DNA from 4 places in the Anoxybacillus sp. TBDG-1 genome. Region 1 is predicted to be linked to each of the others. Evidence: riboswitches for the same ligand, from Rfam matches in the RefSeq annotation. Region 1 holds a riboswitch; each other region holds the start of a gene.
What was found. A riboswitch is a leader RNA that binds a small molecule or an ion and turns the genes downstream of it on or off. The one in region 1 is predicted to bind S-adenosylmethionine.

Region 1 (4,269 bases):
AATCGCCCTCGCCATTTTGCTTCATACCGATTCGTATCTTCCAGAAGGAGAGCTAAAACGAAAACCGCTTCAAACGATCGTAAAACTCGCCGATGAAGCAGATGAAGAACCGGGTGGTAAACATCATTATCGCCAAATCGATGACGAACTCGCTTTGAAAAAAATCCAACAACTCGATCGCATGGTCGAGCAACAGCTACAACGCGGTGCCCTCGACCAAATTAGCTAAGGCTAGGCGATATGCCTAGCCTATACATATGATAACGCCTGTTCAAAATCAGCAATTAAATCATCGATCGCCTCGAGTCCGACGCTTATGCGCAACAAGCCGTCTGTAATGCCGCGGCGGTGGCGTTCTGCTTTCGGCATCGCCGCATGCGACATTTTTGCCGGGTACGATAAAATCGACTCCACAGCTCCTAAACTGACCGCAAATACCGGAATGTGCGCATATTTGACAAACGTCCGCACCGCTTGTTCATCTTCCAGTTCAAATGACAACACCGCACCAAACCCGCGCGCTTGATCGCGATGAATGACGTGCCCTTCATGATGCGAAAGCCCTGGATAATACACGTGCGCCACTTTCGGATGACGATGTAAAAACTGCGCAAGCTGCATCGCCGAACGGGAAGCGTAATCGAGCCGAACGTGCAGCGTTTTTAGCCCGCGCAGCACAAGCCACGCATCTTGCACGCCAAGCACCGCCCCGAACGAATATTGCAGTTTGCGCAGCTCTCTCGCCAAGCGCGCATCTTTTACAACCGCTAACCCTGCCACAACATCGCTATGCCCCGCTAAAAATTTCGTTGCGCTATGCAAAACGACATCGACACCGAGATCAAGCGGCCGCTGCAAAATAGGCGTCGCAAACGTATTATCTAAAAACGTCAAACAACCGTGCGCTTTGGCAAGCTTCACAACTCCGCGAATATCTGTAATTTTCAATAGCGGGTTCGATGGCGTTTCCATATAAATGACTTTCGTATTCGGACGAATGTGACGCGCTACCGCATCTAAATCGGTCATATCAACAAACGTATGCTCAATCCCAAATCGGCTCAATACATCGGTGAAGATGCGATACGTTCCGCCATACACATCATCGGTAATTAATACGTGATCCCCTTTTGACAACAACAAAAATGCTGTTGAAATGGCAGCCATGCCAGAAGCGAACGCAAAACCGCTCACTCCACCTTCTAATTCCGCAATCGTCTCCTCTAACGCCTCGCGCGTCGGATTGCCCGAACGGCTATAATCGTACTTTCCAAACGTATCAAAATCGAACTGATGAAATGTTGACGCATGATGAATCGGGACGCTCACCGCGCCCGTTTGCGCGTCAATCTGCCATTTATTGTGAACGAGTTGCGTTTGCACATCCATCTTTTACACCTCTTTCATGCGTTGAAACGCTTGTGTTAAATCGGCAATTAAATCGTCAACGTGTTCAATGCCGACCGAAAAACGTAACAGTCGATTACACACCCCATTGGCGATGCGAACATCCTCTGGAATATCCATATGCGTTTGCGTCGCTGGATACGTAATAAAACTTTCGACACCGCCTAAACTTTCCGCAAACGTAATAAGCTTTAAGCTTCGTAAAAAAGCATTCACCCACTTTTCATCGCGCACGCGAAACGACAACATTCCCCCTCTTCCCGGATACAATACGTCCGTCACATCTTCATGTTCGACTAAAAATTCATATATCGCCTTTGCGTTTTGTTCGTGCTGGCGCATGCGAAGCGCAAGCGTCTTCATGCCGCGAATTAACAGCCATGAATCAAACGGAGACAACACCGCACCGATGGCGTTATGATACATCGCCAGCTGTTCACACAATTGTTTTCCTTTGGCGACAATGAGCCCGGCAAGCACATCGTTATGTCCACCTAAATATTTCGTCGCGCTATGAACGACGATATCGGCTCCTTTTGTGAGCGGCTTTTGCAGTACAGGGGTGTAAAACGTATTATCGACGATAAGAAGCAGCCCATGTTGTTTCGCAAACGCCGCGACCGCTTCGATGTCCGCTTCTTGCATTAAAGGGTTCGTTGGCGTCTCTAAAAAAATCGCTTTTGTTTTTTCAGTCACATATGCCTTTACCGCATCAACATCGCGAAAATCGACGTATGTAAACGTCATGCCGCATTTGCGCCATCCTTTTTCAAACAAACGATACGTCCCGCCATATAAATCGGCAGAAACGAGAAAATGGTCGCCGCTTTCAAACAACGCAAACACCGTTTGAATCGCTGCCATGCCTGAACTACAAGCGAAACCTTGATCTCCTTCTTCTAGCTGTGCAATCGCTTCTTCGACAATATGCCTTGTCGGGTTGCCGGTTCGAATGTAATCGTACCCTGTCGATTGTCCGATTCCTTCATGACGATACGCCGTTGAAAAATATACTGGCGGATTGACCGTCCCCGTCGCTGTCTCGCTTCGATTGCCAATTTGCGCTAACCGTGTTTCGATATGACTCATTCGCTCTCTTCCTTTCTAAAAAATAAAAGCCTTCAAAGAAGAAGGCTTTTTTGTCCATAGACAATCGCTTCTTCTTATCTTCCGAATTGAACGCCAATTCGCTGGATTTAGCACCTGACCGTTTCCGGCTGGTTGCTGAAGCTTCATCGGGCCAGTCCCTCCGCTTCTCTCGATAAGAACGCAAAACAATATCGAATTTTCTGATTTTTAATTAATGTACATCATTTCCAACAAAATTGCAACTGTTTTTTATTCCCCTTTCAACAACAAACAGCATGCATCCCATCAAAGATATGGCACATATATTTGCACTTCACATGTAAAAATAGACAAATCAAAACGATATATGGTAAAGTGGGGGCAAAAGTGAAGGAGGAATATAATGACTGCTTTATTTCTCGCGCACGGATCACCAATGTTAGCTATTGAAGATAGCGCATATGCATCGTTTTTAACCACTTTCGGTAAACGCATAGATGCAAAAGCAATCGTTGTATTTACTGCACATTGGACGACGCGTCAACCGACCGTTTCATCGATTGACGGAACGTATGAAATGATTTATGATTTTTCCAGTTTCCCACGTGAATTGTATGAAGTAACTTATGCTGCACAAGGTTCAGTCGAATGGGCCAAACGCGTCCAACATCATCTGAGGCACGTCTCCCCCATCGTCAATATCGACGAGAAGCGTGGACTTGACCACGGCTCATGGGTATTGTTAAGCCGACTATTTCCAAAAGCAAACGTTCCAATTGTTCAGGCATCCGTTGTTCCTTCGTGGACACCAAAGCAGCTATTTCAACTTGGTAAAGCGTTACGCCCGTTGCGTGACGAAGGTGTCATGATCATCGGTAGTGGTGGCACAGTGCATAATTTAATGGCGCTTCGTTGGGAAGAACGGACAAAAGTAGATTGTTGGGCTGTCGCCTTTGATGATTGGTTGCTTGCCCAGTCATCTGCCCATAGTGAAGATGTGTTTCACTATGAAGAAAAAGCCCCTTATGCTAAACAAGCCGTCCCGACTCAAGAACATTTAGCACCGTACTGGATTGCTTACGGAGCCGGCAATCGCTCGCCACATGTTTTATTCCGAGAATACGAGTACGGAAACTTAAGCCTTTTAGCTGTATCATTTTAATGGAGGGATTCCGATGTGGAACGAGTTTAAAAAATTCGCTATACGAGGCAACGTCATCGACTTAGCTGTCGGAGTGATTATTAGTGGGGCATTTGGAAAAATTGTTTCTTCCCTCGTCAATGACATTATTATGCCCCTTGTCGGTCTCATTTTAGGGGGAATTGATTTCAGCAAGTTATCTTGGAAAGTCGGAGAAGCAGAAGTGAAATATGGGGCTTTTATATGATTGGGCGTAAAACCCCTATGCCTTTAGGCTAGGGGATGTAAGCCCTAGCCGCAGGAACTGTGGGGATCGCCTACTAAATAACCGAAGGGGACTTCGGTGTTCGTAGGAATCCGCTATGGCTTTAGCCTAGCGGTAGTTCAATGAAACGACAAAAAGAAATGTCGTAAAGAGCTGTCCGAAAAGTCGCATGTCATCCTATCAAGAGCTTATTGGACAATACAAGTAAGAGACTTGAGGCATCGCCCCAAGTCTCTTATCGTTCTGCCGCAAGGGCATCTGCTTTTGTCGGATGCACCGTTCCAGCTGGGTGTTGTGGTGGGGCATAAATCGAGTACAGTTTAAGTGGAACGTTGCCCGTGTTAATCAAGTTATGCCACGTTCCTGCAGGCACGAAAATGGCAGAACC
Region 2 (4,269 bases), on a different contig from region 1:
GATCGCAGTTACCGTAATCCCGGATACAAGGGCAGGGAGCGCTTCTGGAAGAAGTACTTTCCAAATAATTGTTGTTGTCGTCGCTCCCATCGCTTTTGCCGCTTCAATGACACCTTTATCAATTTCACGAAGCGCAATTTCAACCATGCGTGCATAAAACGGCGCGGCACCAATAATTAGTGCAGGCAACGCGGCATTTGCCCCAAGAATTGTACCGACAACAAGCTTTGTAAACGGGATGAGCAAAATAATTAAAATAATGAACGGGATGGAGCGGAAAATGTTGACGAACGATGCAATCACACCGTTAACCAAACGATTTTCCCATATATTTCCCTTAGACGTTAAAAACAGCAACAATCCGAGCAAAATACCGAGCACAAACGTCGCTGCTACGGAGATACCCGTCATATACAACGTTTCCATCGTTGCCGCCCATATTTTATCCCAAACGATGTTCGGAAATAGTTCATTGGACATTCGCCAACACCTCCACTTCAACTTCTTGCTGGCGAATAAAAGCGAGCGCTTGCTCAATTTCTTCATTCGCACCGTCTAAATGAATGAACAACACCCCATATGAACCATGATGCGTCTGCGAAATTTTCCCTTGTAAAATATTCACGTTTAAATCAAATTGGCGAATGAGTTGCGTGATGAGCGGTTGCTCAGTCGCTTCGCCGACAAACGTAAGCTGAACGACTTTTCCATTCGGATAACGTTCAAGAAGATGCAACATCGCCTCTTTCGTCTCCTCCGGCTCCGTCACTTGTTGGACGAATCGTTTCGTAATCGGTTGTTCTGGCTTACGGAACACGTGAAGCACTTCGCCCATTTCGACAATTTTTCCGTTTTCCATTACCGCTACACGATCACAAATTTTACGAATAACGTGCATTTCGTGTGTAATTAATACAATCGTTAAACCGAGACGTTTGTTAATGTCAACAAGCAAATCTAAAATTGAATCGGTCGTTTGTGGATCAAGCGCCGACGTTGCTTCGTCACATAATAACACTTTCGGGTTGTTCGCTAATGCGCGCGCAATGCCGACACGCTGCTTTTGTCCTCCGCTCAGTTGTGACGGATACGCATGTTCTCTTCCTTGCAAACCAACGAGTTGAATGAGCTCATCGACACGCTTCATCCGTTCCTCTTTCGGCACACCCGCAATTTCTAACGGGAAAGCAATATTTTCACGCACTGTTCGCGACCAAAGTAAATTAAAATGTTGGAAAATCATCCCGATTTGCTGACGCGCTTGTCGTAATTGTTTCCCACTAATTTTCCCCATATCTTTCCCATCAACAATCACTTCACCGCTCGTCGGCTTTTCTAATCCATTTAATAGCCGAATGAGCGAACTTTTTCCTGCTCCACTATAACCGATGATGCCGAAAATTTCCCCTTGTTCGATATGCAAGTTTACACGATCAACCGCCGTCACATGCCCACTTGCTGCTTTGTATACTTTCGTTACGTTTGATAAAGTAATCATGCTGTCACCTTCCTTCCATGAAAAAAGCCTTTCTGCTCAAGAGAACAGAAAGGCGTCATCATCCATTCTGTCTCTTATCTCTCAAAGCAAACGCTTTGTGTGAATTGGCACCATTTCAGCAGCGCTGACGGTTGCCGGGTTTCATCGGGCACATCCCTCCACCTCTCTTGATAAGAGCGCGTTCAAACACTTTATTCAGTTAACGTTTTAATACACTTAAGAAACTTTTTAAACTACGAATGTGAGTATATCATCGAAAGAAGGACAGTGTCAATAACATTTTTTTAACTATTTTAGCCACACAATGAGATGAACCGAATATATAACATAGTCAATCATTACTTTTCGGATGTCAAGCGACGAACAATAAACTGTTTTGTTTTACGGAAATGTTTACGGAAATGCAAGGGGCTCATCCAAGATGTACTCACGCCTCTAGATCAGCCCCCACAGTTTAAAAAATGAAGTTAAACGCTTTACGAATTATATAATGAACACTTTAATTATATTCTTCTTCTATTTTCGAAAAATTAGAGGTTTTGTCACGAACAGGAGCGGTCGCTCAAACGCTACGATTGCAACTCATAATAATGAAAGGTGCTAGTCGGAATATATAACTAGCACCTTTCATGCCTACACTTGCGAATATACGGAACGGACACCTGTCGCCGCTTCAATCGCTTGTTCTAAGTCTTCGATTAAATCCTCTACATTTTCAATACCAATAGATAAACGAATCATATCTTCTGTTACACCAGATGCTTGTAAATCTTCCATGCTTAGTTGTTGATGCGTCGTGCTTGCTGGATGAATAATTAAACTTTTCGCATCTCCAACGTTTGCCACATGCGACCAAAGCTTCACATTGTTAATAAGTGCAGCTCCTGCTTCCCTTCCTCCTTGAATGCCAAAAACGACGACTGCTCCCGCCCCTTTTGGCATATATTTTTTCGCTAGCTCTTTTGCTGGGTGATTGTCATGTTCAGGGTACAACACCCAATTGACTGCTGGATGTTTGTCTAAATACTCAACAATTTTTCTCGTGTTTGCAATATGTTCTTTCATGCGTACGTGTAACGTTTCAATCCCTAAATTAAACTGAAATGCGTTGAACGGGCTAATCGCTGGTCCTAAATCACGTAACAACTGCACACGTGCTTTCACAATATACGCTGCCGCTCCGATGTCTGCATAGATGAGGTTATGATAGCTCGGATCTGGTGTCGTAAACGATGAAAACTTTGGCGAATTCCAATCAAAATTTCCACCATCGACAATGATGCCTCCTAGCGTCGTCCCGTTGCCAAGCAACCATTTCGTCGCAGAATGAACGACAATGTCTGCTCCATGTTCAATCGGACGGCAAAGATAAGGCGTCGCAAACGTATTATCAATAATGAGCGGAATGCCTGCTTCGTGAGCAACCTCCGCAACCGCCTCAATATCTAACACGTGCAAGCTCGGATTGCCGATCGTTTCCGCAAAAATAGCTTTCGTTTTCGGTGTAATCGCAGCGCGGAAATTTTCTGGGTCAGCTGGATCGACAAAATGAGTTGTAATGCCGTATTTCGGTAACGTATTTGCAAACAAATTGTACGTCCCTCCATACAGCGTAGAAGCAGAAACGATGTCATCTCCTGCTTGAGTGACGTTTAAAATGGCCATCGTAATCGCCGCCATGCCGCTCGCTACCGCTAAAGCTCCTACACCGCCTTCGAGCTTAGCCACTCGTTCTTCAAATACAGTAACCGTCGGATTGTGAATGCGTGTATAAATGTACCCCGCTTCTTTTAATGCAAATAAATTGGCCGCATGCTCTGTGCTATCAAACAAATACGCATTTGACTGATAAATCGGTACCGCACGCGCTTTCGTTACCGGATCGGTTTGTAGTCCCCCGTGCACAGCAATCGTCTCAAATTTCATCGTTTCTCCCCCTGATCGAATAATTGTTGAATATTTTGAATTTTAACACGATAAAAATAGCTCGTCAATGAACAAGATCGTACGGTTTCGCAAGAAAAAAGATCGATTCTAACAATAAAATGTGACGAAACGATGCTGTGACGGATAATTCATTTAACCGAAGCTGTTGTTGGAGTTTTAACGAACCTTTTAATAATGACATGATCGCTTGTGCTGAACCACGAATCGTAATCATTCGCTCCGAATTTACTTCTTCAACACGACGAATACCTTCTTTTGATACGCACAATAATACTTGCCTGCCTTCCCATTGCAATTGAATATATAAACAGTCACTCGGCAAAATCGGTGTTAACATGTTCATTCGACCGCCCCCATCCCATATTTTTCATATTCCATTGTTTCCATATGAAGACGAGTAGTTCCTGCTATAAACGATCGACAAATGTCTTCTTTCCTCGTCAATTTCCCAAGAAATATGTCGAAAGCTGGCTTATTCAGCCAGCTTTCGCAACGTTTCATATAAGTATGGAACCGAATGAAAAGCATATATTTTTTGGACAAGTTGGTCATGTTGAAAAATAAGTAAGCAAGGAACGCTTTCAATGCACCACTCAACCGCTTTGTCCGGCACATAGTTTAAATCTTGACGCTCAAATGTAACGGTTGGCAATAACTGTTCAAGTACATCAACCATTCGACTTGCCACTTGACACGTGCCACATAATGGTGCATACATATAGACAACTTTCACGACAATCTCACACAACTTTCTATAAATATTGTGCGTGTACATCGATGTTTGCACTCAATAATACAACCGCAATGTGATGCTTCGGAGCAGC
Region 3 (4,269 bases), on a different contig from region 1:
TTCCACAATCAAACGTGTTACAACAACTACCGAAGCAATTTTTCGCCTCGCTCGTGCAAAACGTACAGGCGGTCATCGCTGAAGGGCGCGATGTCATTAATCTCGGACAAGGAAATCCCGATCAGCCGACGCCTGCACATATTGTGCGCGCGATGCAACAGGCGGTGGCAAAGCCGATGTATCATAAATATTCGCCGTTTCGCGGCTATTCGTTTTTAAAAGAGGCGGTCGCTACGTTTTACGAACGCGAATACGGGGTGACGATTGATCCAGAAAAAGAAGTCGCCATTTTATTTGGCGGAAAAGCAGGGCTTGTCGAAATGCCGCTTTGTTTATTAAACCCGGGCGATGTCGTACTCGTTCCCGATCCCGGTTATCCAGACTATTGGTCGGGGGTCGTGCTTGCGCGGGCGCGCATGGAAATGATGCCGTTGCGGGCGGAAAACAGCTTTTTGCCAAACTACGATGAGCTAAACAAAGACGTCGTTCGCGAAGCAAAACTCATGTTTTTAAACTATCCGAACAATCCGACAGGCGCGACAGCAACGCAATCGTTTTTTCAAGAAACCGTTTCATTTGCTGAAAAACATCATATCGCTGTCGTGCACGATTTTGCATACGGGGCGATTGGCTTTGATGGGAAAAAGCCGGTCAGCTTTTTACAAGTCGAAGGGGCAAAAGACGTCGGCATTGAAATTTATACGTTTTCGAAAACGTACAATATGGCAGGGTGGCGCATCGGCTTTGCGGTCGGCAACGAAAGCATGATTGAAGCGATCAACGTGCTCCAAGACCATTTGTACGTCAGCATGTTCGGTGCTATTCAAGAAGCGGCAGCAGTCGCGCTACTCGAGTCGCAACAGTGTGTCGCTGAGCTTGTTGCCACATATGAAGCAAGGCGAAATACGTTTATTCATGCTTTACGTGACATCGGCTGGGACGTCCAAGCGCCATCAGGTTCGTTTTTCGCTTGGCTGCCGGTGCCAAACGGCTATACGTCAGAAACGTTTGCCGACCTGTTGCTCAAAAAAGCGCACGTTGCGGTCGCCCCAGGGATCGGGTTTGGTGAACATGGGGAAGGCTACGTGCGCACAGGGTTACTGACAAGCGAAGAAAGGCTAAAAGAAGCGGTCGAACGAATCGGGAGGCTACAACTTTTTTAAAAAATGATTGACAAAATGAGAGACTGCTGTCATAATTCGAATTAAATTTATGAAAAACGAACCATTCAAAAAATTTCATACATTGCGAATTCTTATCAAGAGTAGGCGGAGGGACGAGCCCGATGAAGCCCGGCAACCGACTTAAACAGCTGTTTAAGCACGGTGCTAATTCTCGCAGCAGTAGGCTGAGAGATAAGAAGAGACGAACAATTAAGCCTCTTCTTATGAAGAGGTTTTTTATTTGTAAAGGGGTGGGCATATGATTACGGCAACATATTTGATTCATGACGACAAAGATTTAGCTAAAAAAGCAGAAGGCATTGCGCTTGGACTGACTGTCGGGTCGTGGACCGATTTGCCGCAACTGGAACAGGAACAGTTAAAAAAACATAAAGGAATCGTTCAGTCGATTGAGGAGCTAGAGGAAGACGAGCGCGTCAATACGTTTTTTGGAAAGAAACTAAAACGTGCGCTCGTGCGCATTTCATATCCGAGCGTCAATTTTAGCGCTGATTTTCCAGCCATTTTAACAACGACGTTTGGCAAATTGTCGCTGGATGGAACGATTAAACTTGTTGACTTAACATTTTCGGACGAACTGAAGCGCGCGTTTCCCGGTCCGCGCTTTGGCATTGACGGCATTCGCGAAAAACTTGGCGTCTTTCAACGTCCGCTCGTCATGAGCATTTTTAAAGCGGTCATCGGGCGCGATTTACGATACGTCACCGAACAATTGAAGCTGCAAGCGCTCGGCGGCGTCGATCTTGTCAAAGACGATGAAATTTTATTTGACAACGACTTGACGCCGTTTGACAAGCGTATCGTGGCAGGAAAAGAAGCGTTACAAGACGTGTACGAACAAACAGGGCATCGGACGTTATATGCGGTGAACTTAACCGGAAAAACGTTTCAGTTAAAAGAAAAAGCGAAAAAAGCAGCGGAGCTTGGTGCGGACGTATTATTGTTTAACGTGTTTACATATGGGCTTGATGTGTTGCAAGCGCTTCGTGAAGATGATGACATTCGTTTGCCGATTATGGCGCATCCGTCATTTAGCGGAGCGATCGCCTCCTCACACGTATATGGCGTGAGCTACGCTTTGCTTCTTGGCAAATTGTTGCGCATGGCAGGGGCGGACTTTTCACTCTTCCCGTCACCGTACGGAAGCGTCGCCCTTGAAAAAGAACAAACGCTTGCGATTCGCGATGAATTAACGAAAGAAGAGCCGTTTTTGCGCGCGTTCCCTGTCCCATCGGCTGGCATTCATCCGGGACTTGTGCCGCTTCTCGTGCGCGACTTTGGCATCGACTCCGTCATTAACGCAGGCGGCGGGGTACACGGGCATCCAAGCGGAGCGGTCGGCGGCGGGCAAGCGTTTTGCGCCGCAGTCGAAGCGGTGCTTGCAGGGCGTTCGCTCCATGACGCAGCAAAAGAAAACGAACCGTTGCAACAAGCGCTTGATTTATGGGGGAGCGCATCATGAAGCCAGTCATTTTTTGCGACTTTGACGGAACGATTACGTTAAACGATAACATTATTGCGATTATGAAACAGTTCGCCCCATCGGAGTGGGAAGCGATCAAAGACGATGTACTTGCGCAAAGATGTTCCGTACAACAAGGCGTCGGGCGCATGTTTTCGCTGTTGCCGACGACGCTGAAAGAAGATATCGTGCAATTTTTGCTTGACACCGCCCGCATTCGCGACGGATTTTCCGAGTTTGTCGCGTTTACGAATGAGCGGCAAATTCCGCTTTATATCGTGAGTGGCGGCATCGACTTTTTCGTGTATCCGCTTCTTCATGGACTCGTTGAAAAAGAGCGGATTTTTTGTAATAGCGCCGATTTTAGCGGGGAAACGATCCGCATTACGTGGCCGTATGCGTGCGATGAACATTGTCAAAACGGCTGCGGCTGTTGCAAGCCGTCGCTTCTTCGTAAACTAGCGCCAAAAGGGGCAAAAACGATCGTCATCGGCGACTCGATTACCGACTTGGCGGCGGCTAAACTAGCTGATTACGTCATTGCGCGCGACTTTTTGCTTGAAAAATGCCGTGAGCTTCACTTGCCGCATACGCCGTTTACGACGTTTTATGATGTCATTGACGTGTTAAAAGAAAGCGAGGCGATCGCGTGAGACAACAAAAATGGGCAGAGCTTGCCGAAGTGAAACGAGAGCTGGCGGCGCGCGATTGGTTTATGGGGACAAGCGGCAACTTGTCGATCAAAGTGAGCGATGAACCGCTTACGTTTCTTGTCACCGCAAGCGGAAAAGATAAACGAAAAGAAACGGCGGAAGATTTTTTACTTGTCGGAGCAGACGGACAGCCAGCGGAGGCGACGCATTTAAAACCGTCGGCGGAAACGTTACTTCACGTTGAAATTTACAATAAAACGAACGCCGGTTGTGTGCTTCATGTCCACACCGTCGACAACAATATCATTTCCGAATGGTACGGAGACGAAGGGGAAGTCGTTTTTACAAATCAAGAAATGATTAAAGCGTTCGGATTATGGGAAGAAAATGCGGCGTTTCGCATGCCGATTATTCCGAATTTCGCCCATATTCCGACGTTAGCAAAAGCGTTCGCCGACCATGTTCATGAAGATCGAGGGGGGGTGCTTATTCGCAATCATGGCATTACCGTTTGGGGAAAAGATGCGTTCGAAGCGAAAAAGTGTTTAGAAGCTTGCGAGTTTTTATGTCAGTATCACGTCAAATTATTACTTTTAAAACGATAAGGGTGAGTACGTATGGCAGTCATTAAAGTGCGCAACACAGGCGAAGTGATTGAAGGAAAGGAAAACGTCGCAGCGTTTTTAAATAAGCAAGGAGTGCTATATGAACATTGGGATGCAAGGAAACTTCCCGCTCATCTTCAAAACAAATTCGTATTAACAGACGAAGAAAAAGCGGACATTTTAGCAACGTTTCAATCCGAAATTGAAGATTTAGCGAAGCGAAGAGGCTATCAAGCGTGGGACGTTGTCGCTCTCTGTGAACAAACACCAAATTTAGAAGAACTGTTGAAAAAATTTGAACAAGTGCATACGCATACAGAGGACGAAGTACGGGCAATTGTTGCCGGTCATGGCATTTTTGTTAT
Region 4 (4,269 bases), on a different contig from region 1:
TTCCGAACTTGCCCGCACGTACGATGTACATATCGTCGGCGGATCGGTCGCGAAAAAAACGAACGAACGAATGACAAATACGATGTATGTCGTCAACCGAAACGGCGACGTCGTTGGCGAATATAGTAAACTTCATTTGTTCCAATTGATGGATGAGCATTTGTATTTGCAAGCTGGAGAAACGATGGGGCTATTTTCGCTCGATGAAACGACGTGCGCCGGCGTCATTTGTTACGACATTCGTTTTCCAGAATGGATTCGCGCGCATGCGCTGCATGGTGCAGAAGTATTATTTGTCGTTGCGGAATGGCCGCTTTCTCGCCTTCATCATTGGCGTACGCTATTAACGGCGCGGGCGATCGAAAATCAATGTTACGTCGTCGCTTGCAACCGCTCGGGAAAAGACCCGAACAACGTGTTTGCTGGACATTCGCTGATCATTGATCCGTGGGGAAACGTGCTTGTTGAAGGGGACGAACAAAAAGGGATCATTGCGGCGAATATTGACATAAACGAAGTGCAACATGCGCGCGGGCACATCCCGATTTTTTCCGATCGTCGCCCAGATGTGTATAAAATTTTTGAAAAAAAGGATTGACAAACGAGCATAAAGCGATGTATGATTCGAATCAAGCGAATTCACGAAACGTTTTCACTGTTTAGAACATTCAAATAACGATAAACACTCTTATCAAGAGCAGGTGGAGGGACGAGCCCGATGAAGCCCGGCAACCGGCGATGACGCACGGTGCTAATTCTTGCAGCAGTAGGCTGAGAGATAAGAGGTGCGAAGCAAACTTCAAACCTCTTTCGTTCAGCGAAAGAGGTTTTTTATTTTGGGAGGAGGCATGTGTATGTACGAACCATTGACAGAACAAAAAGCGATTGCTCTTGCTGTTCGTTTAGGGCTATTTGGGGAAGATGCGCTTCTTTCTAGCGAAGAAATTGGTGATGGGAACTTAAATCTCGTCTTTCGCATCGTCAACGAACGAACAAACGACAGCATCATCATTAAACAAGCGTTGCCGTATGCAAAAGTCGTTGGCGAAAGCTGGCCGCTGACATTAAAACGGGCAACAATTGAAAGCCAAGCGTTGCGCACGTTCGCGAGCTACGTCCCTCACTATGTTCCGAAAGTGTACTATTCCGATGAGACATTAGCTATTACGGTGATGGAAGATTTATCGCATTTACAAATTGCACGCCGCGGGCTGATCGAGGGAAAAACGTTCCCGCGTTTATCGGAACATATTGGCGAATTTGTCGCCAAAACGGCGTTTTACACGTCGGACTTTGGCATGAATCAACAACAAAAAAAGAAGCTCGTACAACAGTTTACAAATCCAGAGCTATGTAAAATTACAGAAGATCTCGTCTTTACTGATCCGTTTTTTGACCACGACACGAACAACTTTGAAACAGAGCTTCGTGCGGATGTCGAACAACTTTGGCAGGATGACGTATTAAAACGCGAAACAGCGAAATTAAAACGGCTTTTTTTAACAAAGGCAGATGTGTTGCTTCATGGCGATTTACATACGGGAAGCATTTTCGCAAGCGACGAGGAAACGAAAGTGATCGATCCGGAATTTGCGTTTTACGGTCCGATCGGCTTCGATTTAGGGCAATTTTTTGCTAATTTACTATTAAACGCCCTTTCTCGTTATGAACGTGACCGCAAACCGCTTTTTGCTCATATTGAAAACACATGGGACGTGTTTACCCGCACGTTTGCTGAGCTTTGGCGCGAAAGCAACGAACCGTATGCGCACACATGTGGCGTGCTTGATGACATCATAAGCGATGCGCTCGTTGAGGCGATCGGCTTTGCGGGCTGTGAAGTCATTCGCCGGACGATCGGGTTGGCGCATGTGGCGGATCTTGATGAATTGCCGCTTGAACACCGACTCCACGCAAAACGCCATGCCCTTCGTCTCGGTCGTGAGCTCATCGTGCAGCGAAACACATTGACGATGAAAGACTTGAAACATCTTGTACAACAAACGGTGCATGTCAACAGCTAGGAGGAACAAAATGAAATCGGTACAATGGCACGATACACATATTACGATTTTAAACCAACAAGCGTTGCCTCATAAGACTGAATATTTAGAATTAAAAAACATAAAAGACGTATGGGACGCGATCGTGACGTTAAAAGTGCGCGGGGCACCAGCAATCGGCATGACTGCCGCCTACGGTTTAGCACTTGCGGCGAAATCATATGAAACCGATGACTTAGCGACATTTCATACCGAACTAAAACGCGACCGTGAATATTTAGCGAGCTCGCGTCCGACCGCCGTCAATTTATTTTGGGCGCTTGATCGGCTTATGAAAAGCGTCGCGCAAGCAAAATCCGTCAACGAAGCGAAAACGACGCTTATTCATGAAGCGATTTGCATACAAATCGAAGATGAAGACGTATGCCGTCGCATCGGCGAACATGCCCTTTCCTTGTTTCAAGACGGCGACTGTATCATGACGATTTGCAATGCTGGGGCGATTGCCACAGCCCGTTACGGCACCGCGCTTGCGCCGTTTCATTTAGCGAAAGAAAAAGGCATGTCGCTTCATGCGTACGCTTGCGAAACACGACCGGTGTTACAAGGAGCAAGACTAACCGCATGGGAACTATCCGAAGCTGGTGTTGATGTGACGCTCATTACAGATAACATGGCGGCACAAACAATGAAAGCAAAGCACATTTCCGCTGTCATCGTCGGGGCGGATCGCATTGCCGCCAACGGCGATACAGCAAACAAAATCGGCACGTTCGGCTTAGCCATTTTAGCGAAAGCGTTCAACATTCCGTTTTACGTCGCCGCTCCGCTATCGACGATCGACTTACAGACGAAAACAGGCGACGACATTCCGATTGAAGAGCGACCGAAAGAAGAAGTCACACATATCGCTGGCGTGCGCATCGCGCCAGATGTGAACGTCTACAATCCGGCATTTGATGTCACACCGCATGAACTCATTACCGGCATCATTACCGAAAAAGGCATCATCTTTGGCGACTACGAAACGAAACTGCCGACATTATTTGAGAAGCAATTTTAATTTTCGCACTTGCGTTGTCCCATATGGTCAAAAAATAACCCACCTTATGCGAGGTGGGTTTCAAACGTTCGTTCTTTTTCTATTTTTTCAATTAATTCGTCAATAAAACGAATCACTTCTGCAGATGCTTGCTCAAGTTCGATCAGTTGCGCTTCGGCACCTTTTATATCCCCTTTGGCGTACGCTTCCGCCGCTTTTTTCGCCGCTGCGTGCACTTTCTCGTGCGGGGCGTTTAACTTTTCGTACGCTGGCGTGCCTTGCAGTTGTTTTTTCGTTTGTTCATCAAAGTACCATTTTCCTAATCGGCATTGATGGTGAGAGGCGACATCTTCCGGGCGAACGTTCTCGTAGCCAACAATCATATTGTAAATGCGCCATTTCCATAATAAATGGTCTGTTTTTGCTAAATGCAATAGCGCTTTCGCAGATAGTTTCACGCTATTTTCATTTACCATATTTAAACGGAAACGGTCGATCGCTTGACTTAATGCATGAACTGTCTTTCCTGTTTTTTCACCAAGCTCGCGCACGTATTCCGTCAATGAAGCAATGGATGACATACGGCTTGCGATTTCATCGACGGCAGCGGCTTGCTCTTCAGCAATCGCGGCGTTCGTATTTGTGCTATCTTGAATGTCTCCCATAGCAGATACAATTTCTTGTAAAAGCGGCATCGCTTCTTGTGCTTGATGGACCGCTTGGCGAATCGTTGATGACGTGGAATAAATGGCTGATGATACTTCGGAGGAAATGGCGCGCAATTCTCCGACGTTTCGCTGCACTTCACCGAGCGATTGTACCGTATGGTCAGCGAGTTTGCGAATTTCTTCTGCGACGACCGAAAACCCTTTTCCGTATTCCCCAGCACGTGCTGCTTCAATCGATGCATTTAACGCTAACAAATTCGTTTGATCTGCAATCCCGTTAACGAGCTGCATCACTTTTTCAATCGCGCTTAAATGTTGTTGTAAATGTTCAAAACGGTCAACCATATTCGTAAATTGTTCAGACGTTTCAATAATTTCTCCGAACGCTTCCGTCATCATTTGTTGCCCTTTTTCTGCCCGTTCAACCGATGTCGTCGTTTTTTCAGCGATCACTGTCGCCGCATGGGCTACTTCCGATACGGCTGTCGTCATTTCTTCTGTTGCGGCGGTTACCATTTGCACATCGCTATTTTGTTGATCAAGCGCTTGAAGCAAA

Region 2: linked by a shared signal. The riboswitch ahead of ACYQY7_RS08695 (methionine ABC transporter ATP-binding protein) and the one ahead of ACYQY7_RS03745 (methionine biosynthesis PLP-dependent protein) in region 1 are both predicted to bind S-adenosylmethionine.
Region 3: linked by a shared signal. The riboswitch ahead of mtnW (2,3-diketo-5-methylthiopentyl-1-phosphate enolase) and the one ahead of ACYQY7_RS03745 (methionine biosynthesis PLP-dependent protein) in region 1 are both predicted to bind S-adenosylmethionine.
Region 4: linked by a shared signal. The riboswitch ahead of mtnK (S-methyl-5-thioribose kinase) and the one ahead of ACYQY7_RS03745 (methionine biosynthesis PLP-dependent protein) in region 1 are both predicted to bind S-adenosylmethionine.

The regions. Positions count from the first base shown of each region.
Region 1 is NZ_JBTZSY010000007.1:46,905-51,173, forward strand. It holds gene ACYQY7_RS03735 (HD domain-containing protein) at 1-229, shown strand, start outside; gene metC (cystathionine beta-lyase) at 250-1,389, opposite strand; gene ACYQY7_RS03745 (methionine biosynthesis PLP-dependent protein) at 1,393-2,496, opposite strand; SAM riboswitch class I at 2,568-2,675, opposite strand; gene ACYQY7_RS03750 (DODA-type extradiol aromatic ring-opening family dioxygenase) at 2,879-3,637, shown strand; partial or broken gene mscL (large conductance mechanosensitive channel protein MscL) at 3,651-3,860, shown strand; partial or broken gene ACYQY7_RS03760 (cupin domain-containing protein) at 4,117-4,269, opposite strand, start outside.
Region 2 is NZ_JBTZSY010000024.1:20,119-24,387, reverse strand. It holds gene ACYQY7_RS08700 (methionine ABC transporter permease) at 1-480, opposite strand, end outside; gene ACYQY7_RS08695 (methionine ABC transporter ATP-binding protein) at 470-1,498, opposite strand; SAM riboswitch class I at 1,570-1,675, opposite strand; gene ACYQY7_RS08690 (O-acetylhomoserine aminocarboxypropyltransferase/cysteine synthase family protein) at 2,132-3,424, opposite strand; gene ACYQY7_RS08685 (sterol-binding protein) at 3,489-3,788, opposite strand; gene ACYQY7_RS08680 (thioredoxin family protein) at 3,918-4,220, opposite strand; gene ACYQY7_RS08675 (toprim domain-containing protein) at 4,198-4,269, opposite strand, start outside.
Region 3 is NZ_JBTZSY010000017.1:24,222-28,490, forward strand. It holds gene ACYQY7_RS07005 (aminotransferase class I/II-fold pyridoxal phosphate-dependent enzyme) at 1-1,163, shown strand, start outside; SAM riboswitch class I at 1,253-1,362, shown strand; gene mtnW (2,3-diketo-5-methylthiopentyl-1-phosphate enolase) at 1,423-2,646, shown strand; gene ACYQY7_RS07015 (2-hydroxy-3-keto-5-methylthiopentenyl-1-phosphate phosphatase) at 2,643-3,299, shown strand; gene ACYQY7_RS07020 (methylthioribulose 1-phosphate dehydratase) at 3,296-3,904, shown strand; gene ACYQY7_RS07025 (1,2-dihydroxy-3-keto-5-methylthiopentene dioxygenase) at 3,917-4,269, shown strand, end outside.
Region 4 is NZ_JBTZSY010000017.1:19,646-23,914, reverse strand. It holds gene ACYQY7_RS07000 (carbon-nitrogen family hydrolase) at 1-598, shown strand, start outside; SAM riboswitch class I at 686-785, shown strand; gene mtnK (S-methyl-5-thioribose kinase) at 855-2,024, shown strand; gene mtnA (S-methyl-5-thioribose-1-phosphate isomerase) at 2,035-3,066, shown strand; gene ACYQY7_RS06985 (methyl-accepting chemotaxis protein) at 3,111-4,269, opposite strand, start outside.